DNA from 2 places in the Shewanella sp. DW31 genome. Region 2 is predicted to be linked to the other one. Evidence: riboswitches for the same ligand, from Rfam matches in the RefSeq annotation. Region 2 holds a riboswitch; the other holds the start of a gene.
What was found. Region 2 has a riboswitch for lysine ahead of GWI56_RS19505 (Na+/H+ antiporter NhaC family protein). Riboswitches for the same ligand answer to the same signal wherever they lie in the genome.
Positions count from the first base shown of each region.

Region 1: it holds a riboswitch for lysine, as region 2 does, so the genes downstream of both, lysC (lysine-sensitive aspartokinase 3) here and GWI56_RS19505 (Na+/H+ antiporter NhaC family protein) in region 2, are expected to answer to the same signal.

Region 1 is NZ_JADWMP020000001.1:329,094-344,447, forward strand. It holds gene GWI56_RS01395 (zinc transporter ZntB) at 1-905, shown strand, start outside; gene GWI56_RS01400 (succinylglutamate desuccinylase/aspartoacylase family protein) at 1,003-2,136, opposite strand; gene lysC (lysine-sensitive aspartokinase 3) at 2,138-3,493, opposite strand; lysine riboswitch at 3,644-3,818, opposite strand; gene GWI56_RS01410 (DUF3293 domain-containing protein) at 3,919-4,353, opposite strand; gene arcA (two-component system response regulator ArcA) at 4,942-5,658, shown strand; gene GWI56_RS01420 (S9 family peptidase) at 5,749-8,073, opposite strand; gene GWI56_RS01425 (class 1 fructose-bisphosphatase) at 8,340-9,332, shown strand; gene GWI56_RS01430 (hypothetical protein) at 9,856-10,116, opposite strand; gene GWI56_RS21655 (DUF6575 domain-containing protein) at 10,164-11,447, opposite strand; gene GWI56_RS01440 (hypothetical protein) at 11,444-11,839, opposite strand; gene GWI56_RS01445 (site-specific DNA-methyltransferase) at 11,889-12,578, opposite strand; gene GWI56_RS01450 (BON domain-containing protein) at 13,332-13,679, opposite strand; gene GWI56_RS01455 (hypothetical protein) at 13,898-14,467, opposite strand; gene GWI56_RS01460 (TIGR00645 family protein) at 14,866-15,354, shown strand, end outside.
Region 2 is NZ_JADWMP020000029.1:43,645-58,998, forward strand. It holds gene GWI56_RS19485 (transglycosylase domain-containing protein) at 1-2,410, opposite strand, end outside; gene GWI56_RS19490 (thymidine kinase) at 2,780-3,376, opposite strand; gene GWI56_RS19495 (cytochrome c3 family protein) at 3,918-6,017, shown strand; gene GWI56_RS19500 (M3 family metallopeptidase) at 6,221-8,371, shown strand; gene GWI56_RS19505 (Na+/H+ antiporter NhaC family protein) at 8,505-10,073, opposite strand; lysine riboswitch at 10,153-10,349, opposite strand; gene GWI56_RS19510 (FAD-binding protein) at 10,445-11,371, opposite strand; gene GWI56_RS19515 (electron transfer flavoprotein subunit beta/FixA family protein) at 11,372-12,121, opposite strand; gene GWI56_RS19520 (H-NS family nucleoid-associated regulatory protein) at 12,432-12,824, shown strand; gene GWI56_RS19525 (amidohydrolase family protein) at 13,041-15,354, shown strand, end outside.

The sequences.
Region 1 (15,354 bases), on a different contig from region 2:
GCCTAGAACAGATCGAAAAATGGGATCCTCAGGATGGCCTCCTCTGGTTACACCTTCGCTATCGTAATAAAAAGGCACGCCACTGGATACTCAATAGCGGTCTGCCTAAGGTCGAAAGTGATGCCCTACTCGCCCAAGACACTCGTCCCCGTGCTGTGATTACAGGTGAAGGCATATTACTCGCATTACGCGGCGTTAACCTCAACCCCAATTCTGCTCCAGAAGACATGGTGGCCGTGCGTATCTATGCCGATAAACAGCGGATCATTTCCACCTGCGATCGCGAGTTACAGTCGGTCAAAGATGTCGCCGAGCTGATCCTTGAGGGCAATGGGCCTACAACTACGGGGGACTTTATCGTCGCAATCTGCGAGCGACTGACCAATCGTAAAGTCGAGTTTATTGATAAATTGGAAGAACAGCTCTCTGATTTAGAAGAACTAGTCGTCTCAGGCAATGTGAAAGATTTACGTACCGATATCGCCGAACTGCGCCGTCAAACTGTAGCCATTCGCCGCTATTTAGCCCCACAGCGCGAAGCATTCTCGAAAATGATTTCCGAGCAATTCAGCCTATTTAAAGATACTGAGCGACTCAAGCTGAGGGAAACAAACGATAAACTTATCCGCACCATTGAAGATCTCGATGCCCTGCGCGATAGGGCTAATGTAACTCAAGAAGAATTACTCAGTCAGCAATCGGAGCAACTCAACAAACGCTTATATTTCTTATCCTTAGTGTCAGCAATCTTCTTACCGTTGGGCTTTTTAACAGGCTTACTTGGGGTCAATATTGGCGGGATACCGGGCGCGGACAACACTTGGGCCTTCGCCACCTTCTGCGGCATATTAATCTCACTCGTCGCCCTGCAAATGGCGCTGTTTTATCGATTTAAGTGGTTATAGCCACCTTAAAACAACAAAGCCAATCGATTAGGATTGGCGTTGTTTTCTCTCAGTCCCTTAAGCTAATTGTTATGAGCTAATGCTTACGAGCTAATTTTTATGATTTAGGCTGGAATGTCGGCAACTCAAACACATTGGTCATCACTTTATAAAGCTCAGTCCCTTGGTGCACTGACGCCGAAGCAAAGTGCAAAATCGGCACGCAGTCCTGTGGTAAACTGACCGTCTTTAGCTCATCCGCCGTACCGTATAAATCCATACGCAGTAAATTCACTAAGGGCTGCCCCGCAGCTAATGGCTCACCCACAGGTGCAAGGTATTCCACTAAACCAGAACTTGGCGCGTGATATTTTTTATAGTCTTTTAGATAACAACCAAAGCGCTGCATTTTAGCGGGTGCAACGGTTTCAGCGATCACGCCTCGGTGGCTTAAATATGCCAAAATCCCTTGTGCATCAACCAGTGCATCCTCAAGACAGACGCGCTCTTGGCTCGCCAATTCCAAGGTTAACGCTGACACTGCAACCCCTAAATCGCGCCCTTGTGATTTTGCAAAATCACTCAATTGCCACCAAGGACAAAACGCAGCCTCATCCATGGCGCCACCAAAGGCATTGGGGATAATGAGCGTATAAGGGATCGACAAAAACTGCGCAGCAGCTAAGTCATATTCAGGACAATACAAGTGCTTACAAGACTTAGGACCTGTGTGCAGATCGAGCACTATATCCGCGCCATGGGCCATAATCTGCAGGTTAACCGCAAGTCTATGACCCGTGGTGATGCCCCATTCATGACGCAATTTTTGCTGACAGGCTTCAACCAAAGTACTGCGATAGGCTTGGAGCAGCTCGCTATCACTCAGCTTGGCATGTTCGCCATACCAAGTCGGCAAATCGATTGCATGATTCAAATACTCACGATTCCAATTCGCGCCCGTAATAGGATCAAATCGGCCAAGGGTAAACTCACCACTTTTTTGGTTGATCCCGAGTGGATTCGCCAATGGCACTAAGGTGATTTCGCCGCGGATATCACAGTGTTCAAGCTGCTTCATCAACTGATAAATCACCGCATTACCTTGTACTTCAGCACCGTGGACATTGGCCTGAATATACACTTTGGGGCCAGTTGCCTTATCGTCACTCGGCTTGAAATGGTAGATAGGCAAAGTGAGTGCTTGCCCTGCGGCAAGCTCCCCGATTTGCAGAGACGATGTTGTCGGCAACATACTAAACGCCTTCGAACAGATTTTGATGCAGCGATTTAACCACTTGCGCCGCTTCCGATTCTGCCACTAACACGCACAGATTATGTGGGCTGGCACCTTGGCAAATCATCCGAACATTGTGTGGTTCTAACACTTCAAACACACGACGACAAATACCCGGCGTCGTCGCGATGCGATTACCGATAATCGCCACTAAGGCCAGTCCATCTTCAACTCGCACACGACAATGCTGTGATAATTCTTGCAGCAATGCCTCACTCAACAGACCTTGACCACTCGAATCTGAACCAGTTTTATCGAGGGTTAGAGACACATTCACTTCTGATGTGGTAATCAAATCCACACTGATCTTATGTCGCGCTAATGTCGCAAAGGTTTCCGCTAAAAAGCCCTGCGCATGCAGCATTTGCAAGCTGTGAAGATTTAACAGGGTTTGATCGCGGCGCAAAGCCACAGCGCGGAATACGGGCGCATCTTCCACTTGATGACGGATCCAAGTCCCGCCCTTTTCAGGCTCTTTACTTGAACCCACAAACACTTGAATTTGCTGACGAACGGCAGGAAGAATAGTCGCTGGATGCAATACCTTGGCACCAAAGGTCGCCATCTCGGCAGCCTCATTGAAACTGATCTCGGCAATCGGAAAGGCATTGGGCGCAAGACGTGGATCGGTTGTATAAATCCCCGCAACATCGGTCCAAATCTCTACTGCTGAGGCGCGTAACGCTTCAGCTAACAGTGCAGCAGAATAGTCACTACCACCACGACCTAACGTTGTTGTTTGTCCCGCTTCATCGGCACCGATAAAGCCTTGCGTGACAATCACTTGTTCCGCTAATAGTGGCTGTAGATAATCACGAGCTAGAGTCGCAATCTGCTCGACCTGAGGTTCGGCTCGGCCAAAGTGGCTGTCAGTACGTAACACTCGGCGCACATCGAAGGCACTTGAGTTGACACCTTTCTCACGGATCACCGCCGAAAACAACGCCGAAGAACATTGCTCACCGAGGGACAACAACTCATCCATAGTCGCTTTGCTGCGTTGTGATGCAAGCGCTTCACTCAATACTGACATGCGACTCAATAATTTATCTAATGCGGCGGCCACATCGTTAGGACGACCGAGCTTATCTAAAATCGCATATTGAATTTGGGCAATTTGTTTTAATCGCTGTAATCGGCCATCGTCGTTGATCGATTCTTGGGTCAATTCTACTAGTAGATTTGTCACGCCGCTCGAAGCGCTGACCACGACTAAACGGCAATGAGGATTAGCTAACACTATGTCGGCACAGCGATTCATAGCGTTATAGTCGGCGACTGAGGTGCCACCAAATTTTGCGACAACGAGGGACATTAGCGCACCTCCGTGAAACACGTAGGGCAACAAATAAATGCAGATTGAATAAGATATTGATTAACTAACATGATCACACTCCGAACTGACTTCGTTCGAAGAGCCTGGTGCTCAATGATAACGCACCCCAAAAGAAGGGAAACAGCAATCGTCACCAGAAGCTCTCCACCAATTACAGGTGACAATCGTCAGGATTCAGCCTGAGCGACCGACATAAACATGCAGCAACCATATCTATGCCTCGGCGTTAATCTCCCTCATCAGTCATCGCTGGAGTTTGTGCTCCTCTGACCGACTACCTAGTTAACGCTCCTCTTCTGTTCCTTTCCTAGGAAAGGGACGAAAAAAGTAGCAATAAACCCCTAATGAAGTCAATGCTAATTTCATAACAAATGAACAATTTAAATAAAATCTTTTGAAAACAACTAAATGTTCAAATCGGGTAGCTCGTATACCAGCTGCACATAATCTCTAAATTTGCCTAAACACACTTCATCATGTCCATCCAAGATGCAAGGCACTAAGCTCACATCCCCTTGTTCGACAACATAAATCGCATATTGATTAAATTTCTTACCCAATTGCAATGCCATCGTTCTATCGATAAACACGGCCCAACTTTTTTCCATGTGGGATAAATCCGGTGCTGCGCCCACTAAAGCACGATAAGGGCTACCGAGTAATTCAATTTCACGGAGAAGTTGGCGATCGAGTAAACGGTTTTGGCTAGGAGAGAGAAGCTTTGAAGCGGGATTATGAGCGGTAATAACAGCAAAGGAAAAATCACAGGATAATGCTTGAGTCAGCAAAAACAACGGCGCTTGGTAACATTGCCACAAATTTTGAGTCGTATTGTCCATTGGTAGTCTAGTCGAAAAATGAACCCAAGCTAGTGTAGCAGAGTGATTGTAAAATCCAAAGAGGCGTGAACTGGCTCACAGGAATAAGAAATACATTAGTTATACTAATCAATAGCTAAAGTAAATATCATGGTAAAAACCCCTGCTCACCTAAAATTTGTTAACATTTCATTTGTTAACAAATGACTAAAACGAGTACAATGTACGTACTGGTGAGTTGAAACAGATTGAGCAAGATGCTTATCGTTCAATACAGTTTGTTACATATATCGCTTAAAGTAACGTGAACTGACCGGGCATCTGTTTAAAATCTGTTCTACATTTGATTTGTCTTTTAAACATTTAAAAAAAACAATAGTTAAGGAACTTATTCTAACTATTGCTTATCGAAGTTGGTACTGATTACGTTTTCTCGTATTACACTTAAACGTGCACTTAATCTACATCCAGATATAGATGTCACCGTAAAGATTTTCCTTTTGAGCACAAAGCAGTTCAAGGAAGTATCAACGCTTTTATGAATATAAGAGCCCGAAGTAAGTTGCTCTTATTGGTTAGTATAAACTGATTAAAATTTAGGTAAATAATATGCAAAATCCGCACATTCTGATCGTTGAAGATGAAGCCGTTACCCGTAACACGCTGAGAAGTATTTTCGAGGCAGAAGGGTATGTGGTAACTGAGGCCAATGATGGCGCAGAAATGCATAAGGCTATGCAGGAAAACAAAATTAACTTGGTCGTTATGGACATTAACTTGCCAGGTAAGAATGGTCTATTGTTGGCACGTGAACTACGTGAAATCAACAACATCGGTCTTATCTTCCTGACAGGTCGTGACAACGAAGTCGACAAAATTCTTGGACTTGAAATTGGCGCGGACGATTATATTACCAAGCCGTTCAACCCACGTGAATTAACGATTCGTGCTCGTAACCTTCTGACTCGTGTCAACAGCGCTGGCGCTGAAGTCGAAGAAAAGAGCTCAGTAGAATACTACCGCTTCAATGATTGGAGCTTAGAGATCAACAGCCGTTCATTAGTGAGCCCACAGGGTGAATCTTACAAACTGCCACGTAGCGAGTTCCGCGCTATGCTGCACTTTGTTGAAAATCCAGGCAAAATTTTGACTCGTGCCGATCTACTGATGAAAATGACTGGCCGTGAACTTAAGCCACACGATCGTACTGTAGACGTGACTATCCGTCGTATCCGTAAGCATTTCGAAAGCTTGCCAGATACGCCAGAAATCATCGCGACTATTCACGGTGAAGGCTATCGTTTTTGCGGTAACTTAGAAGGCTAATCGCCCGCTAAGCGACATCCGCATTAATTGGTTTGATAAGAATCGATTCACAAAAAACCAGATCCTAGGATCTGGTTTTTTTTATGCCTGCTATTTGGCGTTTTTCAACTGCCTATCGAGGAAATCGGCCAGTGAGCGATATAAGTGATTACGCACTTTCTCGCCACGCATCGAATGTTTAGATCCAGGATAATCGATCATCTGGAACAGTTTGCCCTCATCCTGCAACGCCTTATAAACCCGAGTGCTGTTTTCAAACAAGACGTTATCATCGGCCATGCCGTGATACATCAACAAACCCGCTTGATAGTTTTTCACATAAGGGAACACACTGCTGGCTTCATAACCTTTTTCATTCCCCTCAGGATGGGCTAAGTAACGCTCAGTATAATGGGTGTCATACAAGCGCCAGTCGGTTACAGGTGCGCCCGAAATCGCGGCTTTAAAGTAATCTGGCGCCTTAAATAGACTCATCAAGGCCATGTAACCACCGTAGCTGTGGCCGTAAATTGCTACATTATCGGCATCGACAAATGGCAGACTCCGTAAATAGTCCACTCCCACTTTTTGATCCTTGACTTCAGCTTCACCCAAATGACGGTAAATCACTTGCTCAAACTTTGTGCCCCTGTGGGCGCTGCCGCGGTTATCCAACTGGAACACCACATAGCCTTGTTGAACCAGATACTGGGTAAAGTAGTCCTGCTCGCTCCAGCTGTTAGTCACTAACTGTGCGTGCGGCCCACCGTAAACCCGCACTACGACAGGGTATTTCTTGCTCGCATCGAAGGGAACAGGTTTGAATAAACGGGTTTGTAACACTTGGCCATCTTCGGCTTTTAGTTTACCAAATTCAGGGATTTGCCACAGACCCGCATAGTCATATAAAGGATGGCCTTGCTTGACTTCATTTTGCTCAACCCAAGCCAGTTGCTGGCCCTTGTCACCGTGTAAACTGATCTGCGGTGGCTGAGATAAGCTATTGAAATAATCCAGATACACACTTTGATTGTCGGCAAACACAGGATCGTGCATGCCCGCTTGCTTGCTTACCCGCTCAACCTTGCCACCCGCTAAAGGCACGCGATAAAGTTGTTTCTCGATTGGCGTATCTTTGCGGCCAGTGAAATATACCCAACCAGCGGTTTCATCTATGTATTCCAACGCATCGACAGCCCACTCGCCCTGAGTCAATTGGGTTTTAAGTTTGCCTTTTAAGTCAAAAAGATACAGATGATTAAAGCCGTCACGCTCAGATGCCCAAATAAAAGCCGATTGTTGTTTTAAAAAGTGCAGATCGTTATTGAGGTTCACCCAAGCGTTACTGCGTTCTTTCACTAAGGTTTTTGGCTTAGTCAGTGAATCTAACGCCACCAGTTGCAAATCTAGCTTATGTTGATCGCGGCTCTGCCACTGGAACGATAAATGTTTGCTATCGGGCAACCAATCGACCCGCGGCAGGTAAATATCTTTGCTCTTGTCTGCACTATTCTCTTCGCTATGATCTTCGCGCAGCTTCACCCAATTGATAGCCTTATCTTTTAACGTGACCACACCGAGGGCAATGTCGACATTGTTTTTGCCGGCATAGGGATAGCGCTGCTCAGTAAGTTTAATACCGTCAGCATAGATTTCGTTACGGGTTACTTGCTCGACACCGGACTCATCAATACGGGTAAAGGCGATAGCCGATTCATCCGGCGCCCACCAATAACCTGTCATGCGATCCATTTCCTCCTGAGCGACAAACTCGGCCATGGCATTTTTAATCGCCCCGCCGCCATCGGTTGTCATAGCTTGGAGTTTTTTGGTCGCCAGATCTAACACATACAGATTTTGATCCCGCACGAAAGACACAAAATGTCCCTTGGGCGATAAGCGCGCATCTGTGGCAAACCCTTCGCCAATGGGAAGTTGGCTGACACTGTTATCCACTAATGAGAAATAATACAGATTACCAGCAGCCGGAATTAATAGCGCTTGGCTATCATCGGCCCAGAAGTACTCCATAATGCCTTCACCATAAATACGTTGGCGTTCGCGGCGGGCCTTTTCTTCATCGGATAATTCATTGCTTGCCAACTTCTCGGCATTGAGCAATAGGCTAGATTTGCCCGTCTTTACATCCATCTGCCAGAGATCATAAAAATTTTGATTGTCTTTACGGCCCGCAAGATAAGTGACACGCTGACCATCGGGTGACAATTTCAAACCTCGAGGACTAGTGCCAGCTAATGCGGGCGAGGCATTCATTCGCTCAATCGTCAGTGGCAGTTTGCCGCCTTCCATTGCATAAGCTGGGGTAATTGAAAACATAGCTGTCGAAATCATGGCCATTTGGCTCGCTATCAGTAGGGGAACGGCGCGCACCTTAAGTGAGCACGCAGGGAACCAAGTTAACCTATTTTTAATCATTATTATTCCTTGGAAACATAATCGCCTAAGATGTCAGCGATTAAAAACAAGCCGACATTGTGCCAGAGGCCGCCTATAAATAGAAATAGCATGCAATATGCCGATACAAATTAGGCCCTTGCGCCAAGCCCAATCCAAATAATCCCTAAAAGCCTTAATATTCGCTAAAAGCATCAGCAACATCGCTGAAATTGTCGACTAACTGAGTTATCATTCGCGGCAAATAACGAAATTGACCTCATTGTTGAACCTCTAAAGGACATAACATGCAGACTCTGGCCCAGCACCTGACCTCACAGGCAGTGAACGACTCCCTCTCCCACCTAATTTTAACCTTAGCCGACACCTCAAAAGCCATTAGCCATGCCGTTCGCCACGGTGCGCTTGCAGGCGTGTTAGGCGCGACTGAGCAAGAAAACGTCCAAGGTGAAACCCAGAAAAAACTGGATATCATCACCAACGACATGCTCAAAGATGCATTAAAAGCTGACGGTACAGTGCGCGGTTTAGCGTCGGAAGAAGAAGATCATGTGGTTGAAGTCAGCCAAAATGGTCAATATCTGGTGTGTTTCGATCCGCTCGATGGCTCATCTAATATCGATATCAACTCGTTAGTCGGCACCATTTTCTCCGTCCTGCCAGCCCCTGCTGGCGAGCTGACTGAAACTAGCTTTTTACAATCTGGCCGAGCGCAATTAGCTGCAGGTTATGTACTTTATGGTCCATCGACCATGCTGGCATTAACCACAGGCCAAGGTGTGCAACTCTTTACTTTACACCCCGAAACCAATGAGTTTTTACTGACTAACGCCGCCATGAGTATTAGCGCAGACACCGCCGAATTTGCCATTAACATGTCGAACCAACGTTTTTGGGAAGCGTCAATGCAAACCTATATTGCCGATTTACTGCTCGGTAAAATTGGCCCACGCGAAAAATCATTCAACATGCGCTGGATTGCGGCCATGGTCGGTGATGTGCACCGCGTGCTATCCCGTGGCGGTATTTTCACTTACCCAACCGACAATAAAGATCCTAAAAAACCGTACAAACTGCGCTTGATGTACGAAGCCAATCCAATGGCTTTCTTAGTCGAACAAGCTGGCGGTAAGGCTTCTACCGGTTATGAAACCATTTTGGATATTCAACCAACACAAATTCACCAACGTGTTGCCGTGATTTTAGGTAGCAGCAACGAAGTTGACGCTTGCCTGAGCTATCATGGTATTGATTACAGTGAAGAACCAAATATAGAGTAAGCCGAATCGCTTAGCTGCTGATTTATAATATAAAAGCCACTGATTATAGTGGCTTTTTTGTTGTCGCTGAATGCGACATTTTGAGTTGTGATTGCGAAATCAGGGATCTGTAAAGTTTTAGCGATTGGTTTCACATTTGGAGTTTATGCGGCCTAACGGCCGAGGTGAATCAAAGTCGTGGGTCTTCAACCCACACCCGACCAAGGAGGACTGCTCGTCCTATCCTCCTTGGATGCTCCATGACGTCCCCAACGGAGTTGAAAGCCCCTTGTGCTCATTACCAAATTTGCTATCGCTTCCGAAGGATGCGTCCCTGCACCTGCGAAAGCTAGCTCGGCATCCATGCCGAGACTCACGCAATTTGTCTATTCGCCCTGCGGCAACTCCGAGGGGATAGTGAACTTCTGTAGCCTCGGTGTTGGCAGTGAATCCTAAGAGAGTTAAGCCTGCCCAATCTTTATATTTCTTTTACTCAAGAACTAATTTTAACAACAACAGGAAGTTTAGAAGTAAGTTAAACGATTTACTGAGTTCTGACTAATTGATGTACTTGTGTCTGTAAATCATAAAACTCATCTTCAGCCATAATTGAAGTCAAAATAACCTTATAATTGTCATTACCTAGAGGCTCTAATACTAAATTAACCCACTTTTTATTTATATAAGTGTCGACAGTTGCCTCGCCCCAGTTAGTGGCATTAATTATGTCTTCCCGAGACAAATTTCCACCTATATTGTCGTTAAACAAACTCAAAACCAACTTAGCTTTACTGCTTAATTTCATATTAAATCCGCCTGTAGATAATATACTTTTCAATAAGTAAAACTTTATTATGTTCGTCTAACTGCTACCATGTCTTGTTGCCATTTAGCAAGCGTCTTAGCCCTCCTCACTGCAGTACTTTCACTTAATGATGGACACATGTCTATCAGAAAATCAGCCGCTGTATGAGGATCGAGTTGCTCCAACTTTGTTTTCCCTGACCATTTTAGCCAAGCCCACCCACATCTACTGCTCTCAAAATAAACGGATGCAGTAAGCATCTTCTCTGACTCGTTTAAAGCCGAAAATTGAAATCCGGCTGAATTTATTGAGTTATTATTTGAAAGTAGACCAAGCATTCTAGCTGCATGCATGTAATAGATAACTTGCCTATCAGTAGTAAGCCCTAATTTTTCAGGAGTGATGAATTCGCCATTAGCTTTCAAGCAAACCACTTTAAAAACTTTTGTCAAATCATTTGCTTGTGGTACATATAAGCTAGAGACATATGATGACGAGCTATCTTTTATTAAAGCAAGAGCTTTTATTGCTTTATCTTGGGAAATATTAAGTTCGGCTTCATAGTTATCTTCTAATCCGAATTTAATTATTACATCACCATCGATCACCTCTTCTAAAAACTCCTCAACAGTGCCCGTATCTACACACATTTCAATTAATTTAGAATAAGGGTCATCGCTATCAAGAGCTTGAAAGACTTCAATAACACGTGGAAGACATTCCTTTATATGAGGAGCTTTAAGCCTTAAGATAAATGAACCAGGTCTAGCATCAATGGGAGTTAATGCTTTATCTTTAAATGACAAGCTACTAAGGACTGCTTTGTAAAGTCCACCAAATGCATCAGAAACTTTACCAACAGTTCTAATATTCGGATTATCTCGACCACTAGCTCGTTTTATATAAAGTTCTGAAACTAAGAAACTTTCTTGGCTAATTGAACAAATAGTTTTCGAGTGTTCAGCAGCAACATCAATGTAGAAATCACTTGGAGGAAGAATGTCATCTGTTAAATCAGTAAGAGGTAGCACCTGCAATGAAGAATGAAATGAATTCTCAAAATATGTAGTTACTCTAAATAGTAAGTCATCAGGATACGTAAATATATCTCGTAACTTGATACACCCTGCCTCTAGATTGCGTAATCTCTCATGAGAGATTGGTGCATATAGCCATTCATCAGATAAATCATTAGAATCTATCCAAAAAGCAATATAATAGCTACCAACTTTATTAACTGCACTAAATAATCGTGGTCCATCGTAATACTCGTAGACGGTTACAATTTCTAATGTACCAAAATAAGAACTTTTAGGAAGTACATCAATCATGCTGACTCCAACACTTTAAATACACCTTGAGGATTTGAGGTGTACCTATACCAAACGGTAAAGTGACTTGGTTCAAATGTTGGTAGCATAACCCCCAAAGAGCTGTGAAGCTGCCCTTCAGCAATTTTTTTACTTCTGAGCTTGGGAAACAAATTTCTTTTTTTCTGGATGTCTTTAAGCTCTGCAAAATGAGAAGTACCACAAGCTAGACGGTAGCTTTGAGTATCAGGAAAGTGTCTTTTAGGCGACTCTTCATATGTGGAGCAAAAATCCTCTCTTAAAGGAGGATCATTAGTAACTAAACGAAACGCCGTGCCAAAAGTGATGACTGCATCTGCGGGAGGCGTATTAGGGGGATAAAAAGTTGGCCATTCAGAGACTGCTTGATTCATATTTTCCGTCCTTAGATATATGAAATTGTTTTTACTATAAAAGTGCAATTTATTCAAGTAATTTAAGACGTTCTAACGTGTGCTTCACAGCATTGTCGGATAAGTCATTGCCCCAGAATCGTCTTGAAAGCTTAATAGCAGAAATGGCAACAGAACCAGAGCCCATAAATGGGTCACAGATAACTTGTCCTTCGGATGAACTCTGAGCTATCAGTATATTCATCAGATCAACAGGTTTTTCTGTTGGGTACCCTCGATAAACCCTAGGAACAGCCAAAACATCTGGAGTAGCTAAGTTACTTAACTTTCGCTTTCCTTTTTCAAAAAATAGTATGAATTCATATCTCGCTCGATAATGGTAACCCATTCCAATCTTCATTTTATCCCATACTATGGGTTTCCAAAACTTAAACCCATACGATTCAGCAATCGGCTTTGCTATGAACATTGTTTCTTGGTCACACAGCATGTAGAAATGACTATTCATTTTTAAAACACGGTAAACTTCCTCAAATAACTCTTCAAATCGGGAGTTTGGAAATATCTCAAACCATTCATTACTAGAAGATAAACTATTTTTGAGTCTTGTAGTTGTACCTATTTTTCGGTGTTTCTCTAATGACTCATATGGAGGGTCAGTGATCATAAGATCAATACTTGCACTTGGGAGTTTCTTCAAAAAACTAACAGCATCCTCATGCCCAATAATTAGATCTTCAACCAATTCATCTTCAGTCACAACAGTCTCCAGACTGTACATAAAAACAGTATTCTACACACTTTATCCACTCTTTGTACTGAATAACTTGGAATGATACAAAAGTGTTGAAGAAGAATCCCACAGGCATCAAGAATATATAGTCATCTTAAGTTTAACAACGATGCTAAAGCGAGCACCAAAAATCCTTTTGCTTAAAAAAACTAGCAAATAACACCTTAATCATAGAAGTTCACCCTCCCCTGCGAAGTTGCTGAAGGGCGTTGAAGAAAATAGCGTGACGCAGACAGGACGTCTGCGTAGCTTTCGTGGGGAAGGGATGCCCCATCGGAAGCGTTAGCTATTTTTGAATAAGCACGAAGCCACTAACCAATGCATGTAACTTCGCTAGGGACGCCGGGGGATTTCCAAAAGGGGAACAGGCGTTTTTCCCCTTTTGGTCGGGTGTGGGGTGAAGCCCCACGACTTTAATTCACCTCGGTCGTAAGACCACAAAGCCAAAGCTACATAGCAAGTGCGAAATGTGGCGCAAAGAAAATCACGACAGGTACAAACTCCAAAGCACAAATTTGCCACAGCAGCCGCAAGGCCAGTGTGAGTGACCATAGCTGGACTCACATATTTTATAAATCAAGAAGGCCAACGCCCCGCAGCATGGTTGGCGGGGATTGGTATTTTGTGGCATAAGCGGTGAATTAAAGCCAGATAAGAGCTGCCGCTCCTGTTTGTCGTCTGTCAATTGAATACATCAAACAGGCAGCTTTACTGACATTGCTATTTTACTTCCAACCGATTATTTACCGAGTGCACACCAGAGGTTGCTGCCGTCACCCGTTCAGCTTGATCTTTCTGAGCTTGGCTATTTACATTGCCGGAAATGGTGACATCGCCCTTGCGGGTTTCTATCTGAATATCTAAATTTTGTAGCTGCTGATCAGCGATCAACGCAGTATTAACTGCTGTGGCAATTTTAATATCATCACCAGTACCATCCTCGGTTGTTACAGTTAAGTCTGGTGTACCTGTTTGAGTATTCACATTGCCACTATCACAACCGTTAAGCAGCAAACTACCAACGAGTACAACACCAGCGGTAACGAACGTAAGTTTCATGGTTTGCATTATAAGCTCCTTCACACTGCAAAAAGTGCAGGGTAATAACCATAATGCAATAACACCAGTTTGAGCTCTGTGCGCTGGCAGACATACAAATCGATCTAGAGCGAGATCACCTTGTTAGACTCTTGATTAAGCGTCAGGTGTGAAGCCCCACGACTTTGATTCACCTCGGCCATTAGGCCGCAAAGCCAAAATCTACACAATATCCCAAAGATAACCCACTAATTGCTAGCACACAGATTTTGCTGAATCTTCCAACGGCGCTGCATCACAGGAATTGAAAAACCATAACAAAACACCACGATTAGAGGCTGAATTTGAAAGCTCAGCTCGGGCCAGAGCATGAAAGCTGCCACACAGGCTAAGGTGCGCACTATCGCATGCACTATGGCCACCTTTTGCGCAGCTAAAACACCGTGGACTAACCACATTAAACCTGTTTGCACCGCAAGGGCGAAAGGCAAAGCCAGATAATTTTCCATAAAAAAGGGAATACTGATACTAAAGGTTAAAAAACTCATCCCCATCGCAGCGAGAAACACAGTCTCAAACCAATTACGCTCAGCGCTTTTCTTAAACGAGATATTCTCGCCCGTCAGCCGCGAAATACCCATGGCAAGGTAGATAATAGAACCCGTGCCGATAAAGACCGCCATCACCAACTGCGAAGGAGGTAATACAAAGCTCAATACAAACAATAAGCTCCACACAATCATGCCGGATAAAGGCATAGCTAAAGCACGTTGTTGACGGTATTCGATTAATTGTTGGTCCAGTGATTTATGTTGCATGATTAAGCCTCCTTGTTTAGATGACTTAAGTATCTGCGTAAAATGTCCATCACGGCAGTGTGAGTTGTCAGCAATCTAGGATGACAAATGTCACTTCCTTCATCAAAGCCCTAAAATGCCGAGAAAAATGATCATCCATGGCTGAATTTGCTTGGTATTAGGTTGAAAAAAGCGACGATCAGACATATCAAAGGCAGTGCAAATTAAACGATGTGGCGCTACTAACACCTAACATAGGGTTTAAATAACCACAGAGGTTACAAAAAAAACACAATAACAGCATATAACTCACGCCATTGTGATTGGGTAATAGCGCGCATAAAGTGCATTATGTTACTGTTTTAGTCATTAGTGACTCGATTTTTTTACCGCATTTTAGATAAAGGGTTTAATGGATTATGGAACAAATATTTGAAAAATTAATGTATGCATCGCGCTGGATTATGGCGCCAATTTATTTGGGACTCAGCTTTGTTTTATTGGGCTTAGGCATTAAATTCTTCCAAGAGATCTTCCATATTCTGCCGATCATTTTTGAGATGACTGAAGTGGATTTAGTGCTGGTGACCCTGTCCTTGATTGATATCACCCTCGTGGGCGGCCTGATTGTGATGGTGATGTTTTCTGGCTACGAGAATTTTGTCTCGCAGCTGGATGTGGGCGAAGACAGTGAGAAGCTAAGTTGGCTGGGTAAATTAGATTCTGGCTCACTGAAAAACAAAGTGGCGGCGTCGATTGTGGCGATTTCGTCTATTCACCTACTGAAAATCTTTATGGATGTGAAGAATATCGATAACGACAAAATCATGTGGTATCTGTTAATACACATCACCTTTGTATTATCAGCCTTTGCCATGGGCTATCTGGATAAAATTACTCGCACTAAG
Region 2 (15,354 bases):
CGTTTTTATGCCTTGTCCTAAACAACCAACGGTAAACCTCTTGACGTTGTGCTTCACTCGCCTGCTTAACATCGTTCAAGTTGGCATCAGGATTATGATTAAGGTAATCCAGCACCCACAATTCCAAGGGATGCACCCGTGCGATATAGCCTTGATCTGGCAAATTATATTTATCCGGACCGTACTTGTTATATAAGCTCTTAATACGACCATCGGTATAGCTCACCTGCGGCAATCTTTGCTTCAAGAAAGCCTTAAATGACGCCATAGATTCATCGGGCAGTAAATAGCGATACGCCGCCGTCAACTGCTGCTCCGACTGGGACAAACCGTCAAAAAACATGTCGAAACGCTCATTCGCAGCCACTTTTTTGTACTTACGATAAAACTTAGTAACGAAGGTATTACCTTCTCTATCAGCAAATACTCGCAGATATTCGTCACGGCGCGGATCTTTATCATTACGCAGCAACTGGGCCATATTGCCCTCGTTTTGCATACTACTGCTGTAATTCACGATATCGCGCATGAGGCGCACAAACGGCAAGTTAACCGAATCCTGCAGAGCTTGGTAAAGTGTTGGCGTTTTTAAATCTTCTGTTTTTTTAAAGTTATTAAACACATGCAACCCGCCACCGGTAAAAAATTGTTCACTGGTTGAGGCCGAATATTCTCGCTGTAACGCCGCATCTAACATGCGGTCTAAACGTCTGTCGGGATTCAAAATCAAGTAATCAATCGCCCAACGGGTTAAATGATCCCTAGGTTCGATAATGATGGATTCCAATTCAATCCCATGTTTCTTGGAATACTTGTCGTGGATCTCGGCAATGATTTCTAAGTAGGTCGCCATCACCCGCAATTTAGCGGTTGAGCCCAATTCCAACTTACTGCCCTCGTTAATATCAAAAGGCTGATCGGTGCTATCCGTCTGCACTCTAACTCGGTTGGCGGTCTCAGTGCGCTCATAAAGCGTAAAGCTATACAGCACGTTTTGCAGTTGGCTTGGGTCGAGTAACCGTTCGCCAAGCAGACCCACTTTCTCCGCGGTAGGCACTTGCGCCAAACTGCGTAAGTAGTGACTGACTTTCTGCTGTAAGTCACTGTGTAAGCTACTGTTGACCGTCAAATCGAGCCTGTCTAAATCATACAGCCCCACATTTAACATGCCTGCGGTGCGAATGCGAACTGTGTTCACGCCCTTATCTGCGCCAGATTGGGTATTACGCTGCGGCTTGGCGACCTTAAACTGCAATTTCTGCGCGAGAGCAGCATCACGTAGACCACGATCAATCAAATAATACTGGCCGAGTAAACGGATATGGCTATCGACTAAGTTTTCAAGATCTTCATGACCTTGTAATAGATAGTAGGACGGACGACGTTGGGCGATCATCAAGGCAACTACTTGCCGGAATACTTGTCCGCGCTTGGTGGCATTACCTTTGATCTGCGGCGATGCTAACAGCTTATTTGCAGTATCGAAATCGGTACCAAACCACGCCCACAATCCATCACCAATACCATGAACTTCACCATGATTTGGCGCCGAAGATAATGGCACGGTATTCAGATAATCTTGAACGATGCGCTTACGAGCAGGTTCAGTGTTTTCACCTTGTTGGTACACGCGCACACTGGCCGAGCCAATTTGCAGTAACTTATCCTTAATGCTCAAGGTTAAACCTTGGGAAGAATGGCGGAATTTCTCAATCTGAGTCGCGAGTGTACTGCCACCCGCGGTAGAGACATTCATACCAACCATTTCAGCAATTTGACTCATACCTGCCACCACAAAGCGTGGCCAGTCGATCACAGGATTGAGTTTCTCTTCCGTCGTCCATAACTCGCGGTTTTCAATAAACAGTAAAGTATTAACGATTTCATTGGGGATCTTATCGTCGTCCTGATAAACCCGTTTAGGATAGGCAAATTCGTATAAATCAGTATTGCGGCAATCGAGCAGCGTCAATCCAGATTGGGCCTTTTCATGGTAAGGCGGAAAAAATCCAAGTTGAGCGTATTCCTGCAACGCTGGCGAAAACGCCACTTGTTGCGTTACCTGAAAATTCCGTTGCAATAACCTATCAATATACTGAGGTAACTTACTGTAGCCATGGCGCTCATCAAAAGGACCATAACTAGGATAAATAACCGCTTGGCTCGGTGAGCTTTCTAATTCATAGGTGAGCGTCTTAGCATATTGATTGATGAATTTTGCTTGGTAAAACGAAGTTTTAACCTCAAGTCCAATCAGCAATGCAGCGCAGCAAATCAGAATGAAAAATAAGAACCAGACCCTGCCCTTTGATCTGGCTTTACGCGGCGGCTTAACCTTAGCTTTAGGCTCAGGTTGTGGTGGACGAGGACGATAATTTTCGAACTTCATCTCTGATGTGGAATTAGGCAAAACAGCTCCAAAAAAACACTAAAATATTCATCTTTCATGCAACTCAGCAAATCCGTTGCCACTCAGTAAAGCAAGATATCAAACTCATCTAGCCATTATCCGGCTCTATTAATTAGTCTTAGTACCCATTATGTTCCACACTTTATCAAACCTAACTTCACTGTAAAGAAGGGTGCCTGTGACCCACAACCGCCACTAATCAATACTAATGTTAAGCTGATAGTACATTTTGCCAAATATTAATTTGTTGATATCAAGGTATTTTCAGCGATTAAGACAACAGACAGTATGACTTAAAAACAAAACGAGCTAATTTAAATCGCATAAAAAGAATGAGTCGCTCAATAATCACACGCTATTAACGAAGCCTCATCCCACATATTCATGCGCATCCCAGATAAATTCACGAAAATGTTTGCGACAGACAGACTCGTAACTTTCATTACCGCCAATCGCCACTTGCTCACCCTCGCGCATCACCTTGCCTTCACCATCAAGACGCACCACCATGTTAGCCTTACGCCCACAATGACAAATAGTCTTCAACTCAACTAATTTATCGGCCCAAGCTAATAAATAATGACTGCCGCTAAAAAGTTCGCCTTGAAAGTCCGTTCTTAGGCCATAGCAGAGTACAGGAATATCAATATTATCGACCACATGCGTCAGCTGCTTAACCTGTTCTTTACTCAAAAACTGACACTCATCCACCAGCACACAACTTAATGGCGTAGCTTGATGCACATCGCTAATCATTTGAGTTAAATCATCTTGGCTACTAAATACCTGTGCTTCGGTTTCAATGCCAATACGTGAGGCCACTTTACCTTTGCCATATCTGTCGTCTATGGAGGCTGTCATGACCAAAGTATTCATACCGCGTTCACGGTAGTTATAGGATGACTGTAATAGGGAAGTGGATTTACCCGCGTTCATTGCCGAATAATAAAAATACAATTGAGCCAAGACTTATACCCTTTAAAAACGTTAGCGCTTACGCGTCTGCTACCAGAGCCAAATTGAGCGCTAGTCTAACATTGCGCTTCACATCAGAACACTAGCAGCCGCTAAGCTTTTATCATGAAATTCTGCAATGACACCAACTTATCAATCATTTTAATCCCCAATCGCCTCCTGAAATATTTCTAGTCCACTTCATTTAATACTCTTCCCTGCAAAAAACATAAAAAACGCCCCGATGCCGTTCAATTGTTAATGAAAGCTTAACTGAAACTTAAATGTTGTTTCATAAGGAAAAATTAGTAAAAGTTAAATTTAAAAAGTGCGATCTACCTCCAAAGTAATAGGTATAAATGGGCTTGCGCTCAAAAAATAAACATAGCGTTAACAGTAATATTTCATTCGAGACAAAACGTGCTCAATTAAAAAAAGAAAAGTATTCGATAGCTTGCAAATTGAGACCAACGGTCAAAGCACTAATCTACCCTGCAAACTTTAGTGCTCCACTCCGTCCTTTATTCGCATATTGGATCAAATGGAGATTATGATGAGAATTTTCACCTCTAGAAAACTGGCATATTTAGTTGCCTTAGCACTAACTGGCGCCCTTGTTGGCTGCGGCGATGATGGTAAAGATGGTGTAGATGGAGCACCAGGAACGCCCGGTATCCCTGGAACACCCGGTGAACCTGGAACACCCGGTGAGCCTGGAACACCGCCCCCTGTCACCAGTTCTACTATGACTAACGTCAAAGTGATCAACTATAGCTTTGGCGAAGGCAGTATCACTTACGAATTTGAAATTACAGATGAAAACAATAACCTAATCAACGGACTGTTAAATGCTCAAGCCAAAGTGGCGGCACTAACAGATAAAGGCTTCATCACTAACCGCACCGAAGCTGATAAAAATGGTGTTGCAGATAACGTCCATATTGGCGGTGAAGCAACTCAAGCAACCGTCGGCGCTGAATTGACCGCTTTAGCTGATGGTCATTACCAATTTAAAGTACCAATGAAAGGGGTTAATCCAAGCACTGAAGGTATCGTTTGGTTACGTGTCGGTGGTAATAATGGTATTGCGACCTCTAAACCTCTGGTCGTTAACAAACCTGAAGGCACCCATTCAACCACAACTGATAGTTGTTACTCTTGCCATATCGACTACTCAACAAGCCCTCGTCGTCATGCAAGCTATGTCGCTACTGGCATGGACAGTGAAGTCACCTTCGTGGAAGGCTGTTTAGTGTGTCACGGTTCAGTTAGCCGCGCAGTTGTCAATGCTGAAGGTTTCTCTACGGGTGGCTATGCGACAAACACCCTATCTAAAATTGGTCATATCAATCACCAAGATTTTACTAAAGACTTTTCAGTACAAAACTGTACATCTTGTCACGTTGAAGCACCTAAAAACATCAACGTAGCCGGACCCGGTTGTATTGATTGCCATGACAGTGGTGGCGTACCAGGGGCTATTATCCCAAGTAATGGTGCGGATCTGCGCATTATGCACGAAAGCAAAGCGGGTATAACCGAACGCCAAACGATTCGCGCTAAGTATAAATTGAGTCTATCAACACCTGTTAAAGTAGATGATATTTCTACCAAGACAGACCACTATGCGCCGACAGGTGCTGCGGCAGCAGTAACCGCCCCAGGCTGGTGTACAACGCTGACAGTGAAAGACACCGATGGTAACGTCTTTAGCATTAAAGACAACTTTAACTATTCTAGCCCGCTAGTATATGACGCTAAGAAACCCGTAGTTTATGCGGGTGCTTATTTACATTCCTATGAAAATGGCAGCTTAGTGGGTCGCCCAGGTAACCGTACTAACTACTACTATGGTTACAACACTGACGGCACTAAAAATATCTGTCATTTACTGACGGATATCAGCGCAGTGAATGCTAACTATGTTTATTCTGCCCGCGTGACATTCAGTACCGCTGGTTGGATGGAATATGATGGCAATCAACGTTACCAAAGTAATGGTAGCCTAAGAGCGACAGGTTATGATGGTTCTATGGGTATATCCTTTACGGCTTACTCAGATGTCGTTAACCCTGTCACCACTCAAAAGGTCTCTGGCTTCGAACGTCGTGAGATAGCGAGTACTAACAGCTGTACTACTTGTCACAACGATGCCACTGCGTTCCACAAAAATGGTGCCTTCGATGAAGGTGGTAATGCTTGTATCGCCTGCCATGACAACGGCATGGCACGTACATCAGCAGCCTTAGGCGCTGGTTTTGGTCCTATGGTACACAGCTGGCACTGGGGTAATGGCGCTAAAGTCGGTGAAGTTAAAGCTGATGGAACTCAAGCGCAAACCGCAAACGGTGCAGGCGCAATTGAAGCCTCAACTAGCTGTGTTGCCTGTCACGAAAAAGCGATTGATTTAGGCAAAGTGCCCAATCAATACATTCTTGAACCAGGTAACAAAATGACCAGTCCTGTCACCGCTAACTGTTATGCCTGCCACACTAGCGATTCTGCTAAGGCGCATATGGCAAGCAACGGTGGTGAAATCAGCGTACCAAGTGTGGCTGATTGGTTTAAACAACCGACCTCTGAATCTTGTGCAGTATGTCATGACACAGGTAGAAGTTCTGGTATTGATAAATACCACAAGTTTACTCGCTAATTAATCATCTCATCATCGCGTGATTAAGAAGTAAGTAAAAAGCGGTACCTATTTTCCCTGCAAGGAAATAGCCAAAGGAGTCTCGCTAATGCGAGGCTCCTTTTTTACTTAGACATTCCCGATAACAAGCCATTTTCAGCCCTATTTAAGTTACTAACGTTACAGTCCTAAAAAAACAACAATTCAAAGGAAGTCACTCAATTATGCGTAAAAGTTTTATTGCCATCGCCATCGGCGCCACTCTCACCGCCGGATTCATGGCAGGTTGCAGCAGCACAGAAACTAAAGCACCTAACGTTATCTCGGTACAAACCCAAAACCCGCTGTTCCAAGCCAGTAACCTGCAATATCAAGCCCCTGATTTTAGCCTCATTAAGAATGAGCACTTCGCGCCAGCCCTAGAGCAAGGCATGGCAGAGCAGTACCAAGAAATTCTCGCAATAGCCAATAATCCGGCAGCAGCAACCTTCGATAATACGATAGTGGCTATGGAGAAAAGCGGCGCCCTACTCAACCGTGCATCAAGCGTGTTTTATAATTTAGCAGGGTCGAATAGCAATCCAGAACTGCGTAAAATCCAAGGCGAAATGGCGCCCAAAATGGCGGCCCACTCAGATAATATCAACTTAAACCCAGCGCTATTTGCCCGTATCGAAGCCATCTATAACGACCGCACTAACTTAGGGTTAACCCCAGAAGCGGTACGTTTGGTTGAGGTATATCACCAACGCTTTATCATGGCTGGGGCTAAACTTACCGATGAACAAAAAGTTAAAATCCGCGCGTTAAATGAAGAACAATCAACACTAACGAATGAGTTTTCTCAGCGTTTATTACGCTTAACCAAAGAAATCGCCGTTGTGGTGGATTCAAAAAGTGAACTTGCAGGATTAACCGACGGTGAAATCACTTCAGCCGCGAACGATGCCAAAGCGGCCGGTCACGATGGCAAGTATCTGATTAACATCACCAACACCACTCGCCAACCTGTGTTGGCATCACTGGAAAACCGTGAGCTACGCCAGCGTATTTGGGAAGCCTCAGCGAACCGTGGCTTAACTGGTGAAAACGAAACTGCGTCACTCGTATCTCGTTTAGCGAAACTCAGAGCCGAGCGCGCAACACTATTAGGCTATGAAAACTGGGCAAGTTATCGATTAGCACCGCAAATGGCCAAAACCCCCGAAGCGGTTTACAGCATGTTTGGTTCAATGGTGCCTGCGGTAGTTGCTAACACAGAGAAAGAAGCGGCCGACATTCAAGCGATGATCACTAAAACCGGTGGGAAATTTGAACTGGCACCGTGGGACTGGGAGTTTTACGCAGAAAAAGTTCGCCAAGAAAAATACGCCCTCGATGCCAATAGCATTCGCCCATACTTCGAGTTTAACCGTGTGCTCGAAGACGGCGTATTCTACACACTCAAAGAACTCTATGGCGTCACCTTAAAACCACGCCCAGATTTACCGGTTTACCATCCCGATGTGAAAGCCTACGAAATGTTTGATGCCGATGGCTCAAGCATGGCCATTTTCTACGCCGACTATTTTGCCCGTGAAGGTAAACGTGGTGGCGCTTGGATGAGTTCGTTCGTCGGTCAATCCTTCCTCGAAGGCACTAAACCTGTGGTCGTCAACGTGATGAACATAAAGAAAGCGCCCGAAGGTCAACCCACATTCGTCAGCTATAACGAAGTCACTACTATGTTCCATGAAATGGGTCACGGCACCCACGGCATGTTCTCTAAAGTGACTTATCCAAGTCTGGCGGGCACCTCGGTTTCACGCGACTTTGTTGAATTTCCATCGACGTTTGAAGAAGATTGGGCCGCCCATCCAAAAGTGTTAGCGAACTACGCGAAACACTACGAAACGGGCAAACCCATTCCCGATGAACTGCTGCAAAAACTACTGAAATCAGGCAGTTTCAACCAAGGCTTTGACACACTGGAATACATGGCCGCTGCATTAGTAGACATGGAATGGCATTCATTAAGCCCAGATACCCCGCTGCAAGATGTACCAACCTTTGAAGCCAATGCCCTGAAAAAGCACGGCTTAAACATCAGTGCCGTACCTCCGCGTTATAAGTCGACCTATTTTGCCCACGCCTTCCCCGGCGGTTACTCGGCAAGTTATTACGCTTATATGTGGAGTGAGATTTTAGCGGCGGATGCGTTTGCCTATGTACAAACCCAAGGCGGGCTCAATCGTGAAATCGGCATGAAGTACCGCAAAACGATCCGTGAAGTGGGTAATAGCATAGCGCCAATGGACGCCTACAAAAACTTCCGCGGACAAGAGCCTACCACAGAAGGCTTACTTAAACGCCGCGGTCTAGATCAAGCACGCTAAGCTAAGAGTTGATATCCTTAATGCGATAGGCTAGAGATAAAGACAAACTCAGCCTTAACCAAAAAATCAGCCAGCATAATGCTGGCTGATTTATTTGTCGTGAACGTTTGCAGTGAAAGGTTTCAATTAACGTCTAGCTAATTGCGCCTTTAGATTTGATTTTAAGTACGATAATACTGATCACAAATGCCACACTACAAGCCACTAAACCCGCGACAACAGACTCGGTAAATCCAAGTGCCACATAACCCACTAAGCTAATAAACGCCGCAATGAGTGCATAAGGTAGCTGAGTCACCACATGGTCGATGTGGTGGCAACTGGCGCCCGTTGACGACAAGATAGTCGTGTCGGAAATTGGCGAGCAGTGATCGCCAAATACAGCCCCCGCCAGCACAGAGGCAAGCATAGGCAACATCATGCCAGTGTGGCTTCCCATCGCCATATCAGCAGCAATCGGCAACATGATCCCGAACGTACCCCAGCTAGTACCAGTTGAGAACGCGGTAATACCTGCTAGCACAAACATTAAGGCGGGTAAAAACGCGAACGGAATATTTCCTGTTGCTAAACTCGCCATAAACTTACCGGTTTCGAGTTGACCAATCACACCTGCGATTGTCCAAGCAAATAACAGGATGTAAATCGCCGGCAGCATAGAGCGAGCGCCCTGCACTATACCTTTGACTATCATCAATTTCTCAACGCCTTGCACTAAATTCAATATCAGCGAAACCGCTAGACCAATTAATGCACCAAAGAAAAGTGATGAACTGACATCGGTTTTCTCAAAAGCAGAAATAATATTAAATTCAATCCCTTCCGCCGCGAGTACTTGAGCGCCACTGTTAATCATGAAATAGAGGGTTGCAAATACCAACACGGTAATCGGCAGGAACAGACCTAAAATCTTACCGGTTTCGGCTTCAGGTAAATCCGCGTTCGCCCCAGGCGGTAATCCTTTAGACTCATCGTATAAATTACCACGTTGGGCATTGAGCTCATGCTCACGCATTGGCCCAACATCTAGTCCCATAAAGACAACAAAAAGTAATAATAACAAGGAGAAGATTGCGTAAAAGTTCATCGGGATCATTTGAATAAAAATACTCAAATGACCCGTATCAGCAAAACCATGGGCAGTTAATATCCCGCCAATGAGTGCGATAATATAAGCGCCCCAGCTCGAAACTGGAGATATAACGCACACAGGCGCCGCAGTAGAATCTAATAAATAAGCTAACTTAGCGCGGGAAACATAATAACGATCGGTAACAGGTCGAGCGACCGAACCAACAACTAAACTATTGAAATAATCATCAATAAAAACTACGCAACCTAAAAACATGGTCAATAGTTTAGCGTCACGTTTATTACGTATATGTAAACGAGCCCAATCGGCAAAAGCACGCGCGCTGCCACTTACGGTAATTAACGCTGTGATCATTCCCAGTACAATTAAGAAACCGAGAATATATAAGTTCCACGAATTTAGACCTTTATCAGTCCAAAAAAGCCCTTTAACGCCATTAAATACAAACTCACCCGTTGCTAAAGGTGAAAATTGATTGAGCAATAAAGCACCAATTAAAATACCTAACCCCAAAGAAAGCAGTACACGGCGAGTCAAGATCGCCAACACGATAGCCACCGCAGGCGGCAACAAGGAAAGTGCCGAATCGGCATAATTCATAACAGTCATTGATTATTATCTTCGTTAAATACGAATGGAGGGCGACTGAACTGGTGGGAAAAGGCAATAGATACCCAAGGTCACCTGTCCTATCAGTAGCGCTCCATAGTAACTATTCCCAATATCCATATCGGAAAATACTATGGCAGTGCTGCACCTATTAGGTACAACCCCAGCAGTTGATCGTGATAAATCGAACCACTTCGGCACCAAATCCTTTCGCAATCGATCAACGGAATCACCCTACTGATCACTACTAATATTTGGCGCGCCTCTACTTCTAAGAACGCCCTTGCACGGGCGTGAGGCACATAAAAACATAAGCGGCTTAGCAGATGCTACCGCAAAGCCACTTAATGTGACCTAGATCACAGATAAAATCAACTGAGACTTGTAATCAGCTCAGGAACCGCCTCAAACAGATCTGCAACGAGTCCATAATCGGCAACTTGAAAAATCGGCGCTTCAGGATCTTTGTTGATTGCAACGATGACTTTAGCGTCTTTCATGCCGGCTAAATGTTGAATCGCGCCAGAAATACCGACGGCAATATACAAGTTTGGCGCAACGATTTTACCGGTTTGACCCACTTGTAAATCGTTAGGCACAAAACCTGCGTCAACTGCAGCGCGTGATGCGCCAACGGCTGCACCGAGCTTGTCAGCAAGTTGCTCTAACATACCGAAGTTTTCACCACTGCCCATGCCTCGGCCGCCAGATACGATAATGCCAGCATTGCCTAACTCTGGACGGGCAGAAACTGTCAGCGATTGAGAAACAAACTGAGTTCTCGCTTCAAACACTTTATCGAGTGTCGTCACAGCCGCACTGTTACCTTCTGGCGCAGCGTCAAACGCACTGGCGCGCACTGTCATCACTTTAATGGCATCATGGCTTTGCACTGTCGCTAAGGCGTTACCCGCATACACAGGGCGCACAAAGGTATCGGCATTGACAACAGTAATGACTTCTGAGATTTGCGCGACATCTAATAATGCCGCAACGCGCGGAAGCGTGTCCTTACCTAAACTTGAAGCCGAGGCCAGAATGTGACCATAGTTTGGCGCTAAGTCCACCAGCAATTTGGCAAAATTTTCTGCTAAATGCGCTTCATACACGCTGGCATCGGCAACGAGTACTTGGCTAACGCCTTGTAGTGCCTGTGCCGCTTGGACAACCGCGCCACATTGGTGACCCGCAACTAAGACATGTACTTCATCGCCTATGGCACGGGCGGCGGTAACAATTTTTGCCGTATCGAGTTTCAGTGCAGCATTATCATGTTCAGCTAATACTAAAATGGCCATTTAGATCACCTTCGCTTCATTTTTTAACTTTTCAACTAGCTCAGCTACTGACGCTACCATGATGCCCGCTTTACGTTCAGCTGGCGGAGTGACCTTCACAATCGTTTGGTGACTCTTTAACGTCACGCCTAAGTCTGCCACAGTAAATACTTCTAATGGCTTACGCTTGGCTTTCATTATGTTAGGCAATGAAGCGTAACGGGGTTCGTTCAAACGTAGATCGGCGGTCACGACAGCAGGTAAAGGCAGTTTGAGAGTTTGCATGCCGCCGTCAATTTCACGGGTGACTTGTAATGTATTCGCTTCTAATTTGATTTCTGAAGCAAAGGTCGCCTGTGGCATATCCATTAACGCGGCAAACATTTGGCCAGTTTGGTTATTATCACCATCGATGGATTGCTTACCAAAAATCACCAGCTCTGCTTGTTCTTTGTCTTGTACCGCTTTGAGCAATTTGGCGATAGACACTGGCACGAGCTCTTCTTCAGTATCGATATGAATTGCACGATCTGCGCCTAATGCAAGCGCGGTACGCAGTTGTTCTTGCACGGCTTTATTACCAATACTGACAACAACCACTTCAGTAGCGCTACCCGCTTCTTTTAAACGAACCGCTTCTTCTACTGCGATTTCACAAAAAGGGTTCAACGCCATTTTTAGGTTTGCAGTGTCAACACTTGTATTGTCAGCTTTGACCCTGACCTTCACATTGGCATCAACAACGCGCTTAACGGGCACCAATACTTTCATAGGGTTTCCTTCCTACACTTTCATGTACATGGACAAAACATTGGTTAATACCAATGCAGGATAGAGCAACTTTACGTCCTGTTAACGTTAACGTCAACCAAAGTCAAACGCCTGTTTGTATTTTTTAATCCGCTGCAACGGCCACTTTTTTGGACACTTATTTGAGGGAATAAGAAAAGTTCAAAAAATAAATAATATTTAATTTCCTTAAAACGCATAATTTTATTTGATTCGAGCTATATTAGTTTCTATCATTTAGGTGTTGTTCACCATTATCCTGTATTAAAAATAGAGTGGGACGAAAATAGATATGAGCGAATTTTTAGAGATATTAACTCACGGCCGTCGTTTTAAAGCTGCAGTAAAAGAACTTAGCGTTGAAGAGTTACGTGATTTAGCCGACAAATTAGATAAAATTTTAGTAGAACGCGAGTCTATGGCTGAGGAAGAAGAACAAGCCATGGCAGCTCGTAATGCTAAGATTGAAGAAATCCGTCAACAAATGGAAGCCGTTGGTTTATCAATTGATGACTTAGGTGGCGTAGCTGTTAAAGCTGCTGCAAAGAAACGCGCTCCTCGTCCAGCCAAATACCAAATTGAAGTTGACGGTGAAATGGTTCAATGGACTGGCCAAGGCCGTATGCCTACCGTATTTAAGAACGAGATCAACAAAGGTCGTTCTATGGAAGATTTCTTAATCTAATCCAACCAAGTGTGATGGCGCTAATTTGCCAACACCAGTTTGCATAAAAGCTCGCATTATTTGCGAGCTTTTTTATATCCATCAATCGTTTCAAACTTAAACGACAGCCGTTAATTCCGCACCTCACTCCCGCTCAAATTACGTTACAATTCAGCCTTAGTATTTACATCTGCTTTCAGTTACTCTTTGTTCACCCTCACTCGATTGAATAAAATAATGCAGATAAACAATAAGATAATGATAAGCTGCAGCATAATCGCTAGCTTAGTATCACAAACAACATTTGCCCAACTCAATACTGGAACAACATCCAGTAAACTCACTGCATTTACCCATGCTGAATTAATTATTGCCCCGGGAAAGCGTTTAAGCGATGCCACTTTATTAATTGAAAATAATCGAATTAAAGCCATTATTGAGCACAACGACATTCCCGCTGGCGCATTTAGAATCGATTTGAGTGGTTATACAATTTATCCCGGATTTATCGATCCTTTTACTGATTATGGGATTGAGTTCGAATATCCCAAACTTAAGCTCACTCGCCCCGTCTATGATATAAAGCGTATCGGTGGTAATGCGGAAAATGGTGCAATTCATTCTGAAAAAGAATGGTTTAATTACATTTACCCCAATAAAGAACGCGCAAAAGAGTGGATTAATAATGGTTTCACCAGTGTGCAAAGTAGCAAACTCGACGGTATCTTCCGTGGGACGGGTGTCAGCCTTTCATTAGCAGACAAAACGGCTAATGAAGTGATTTATCGCGCCCGCAGTCAACCTTTTATGGCATTTGATAAAGGTTCGTCTGAACAAGATTATCCCTCATCATTAATGGGCAGCATTGCACTTATTAGGCAAACCTTTGCCGATGCAAATTGGTATAACCAAAATAAAAACAAACCTGCCAATGGCGCAATAAACAATCAAGTCGAATTTAATATCGCCTTTGAGCGTTTAGATAATTTAGCCGATAAGCAAATTATCTTTGAAACCAAAAATCTCAACGACCAATTACGTGCAGCCCATTTACTCAAAGAACATAAACTGCCAGCCAACCTACTTGGTAATGGTCAAGAATACTCACGCATCAATGAGTTAAAGGCGCTGAACTATCCGTTGATCTTGCCTTTAAACTATCCGCAGGCGCCCGATGTCGGCACAGATGACGCTGATCGTGAAGTATCACTGGCGGATTTAAGACAGTGGGAACGTGCACCAACCAACCCTGCGGCGGTAGCTAACGCAGGAATCCCCTTTGCGTTAACGCAGTTTGGGATTAAGACCGATGCCTTCTGGCCGCGCCTACGCCAAGCCATTGCCCAAGGTTTAAGTGAAGAAAACGCTCTCGCGGCACTCACCACCCAAGCCGCAGAGATGACAGGCACCGCCGACTTTACCGGTAAACTCGCGCCCGGTTATATGGCTGACTTTGTTATCACTAAAGGCAATATCTTTAAAGATGGCCAGATCTACAGTGTTTGGTTGCAAGGTCAGGAGCAAAGTCTGCGCTCACTTCCCCAAGCACGATTACTGGGAGATTACCAATTAAGCCTCAATAACCTCACGCTAGATTTATCGCTACATGATGAAAGTAAAAGTGATAAACCCAACATCCAAGGCAATTTAAGCAGTGGCGAACAAAGTATCTTACTCACTCAACTTAAGTTAGATGATAACGGGAGATTGAGCTTTACTGCCGATTTGAGCGCCGCAGGCATTAATGGCCTTAGCCGCTTTACGCTGTGGATGGCCGATGACGGCATTCAAGGTCGTATGGTCGATGCAAAAAGTCGCACTACAAATGTTGCCGGTGTCGCTATGACTCAAACTGCAAAGCTCAAAAAAGCAGACCAAGCAAGCAATCATGCTCCCAAGAATGAAGCCAACACGAGCCTAGTGAGTCACCTCACCTTCCCTAACGTTGCTTACGGACTGAGCGAAGCACCTAAGGTGGAGAAGCTGCACATCAAAAATGCCACCCTGTGGACATCGGATAAGCAAGGCATTCTCGAACATGCTGATCTCTTGATGGCCAATGGCCGCATCGAAAAAATTGGCCAACAATTAAGTACACCATCAGGTTATCAAGTCCTCGATGCAACAGGTAAACACCTCACCGCCGGCATAGTCGATGAACACTCGCATATCGCCATTAATGGCGGTACTAACGAAGGAACAGACGCAGTTACCTCTGAAGTACGCATTGGCGATATTATTAATCCCGACGATATTTCAATCTATCGCGCCTTAGCGGGCGGCGTCACCAGCGCGCAATTACTCCACGGTAGCGCCAACCCTATCGGTGGCCAATCACAACTGATCAAAATGAAATGGGGCGAGCCAGCCGAACAACTCAAATTTGTTAACGCGCCCGCCAGTATCAAATTTGCTTTAGGTGAAAACGTCAAACAGAGTAACTGGGGTGAGAAATTTGTTCAGCGCTTCCCCCAGACTCGCATGGGAGTAAAAGCGTTATTTGAAGAAACCTTCGACGCTGCTATCGCCTATGAAAAGGCGTTAAAAACCT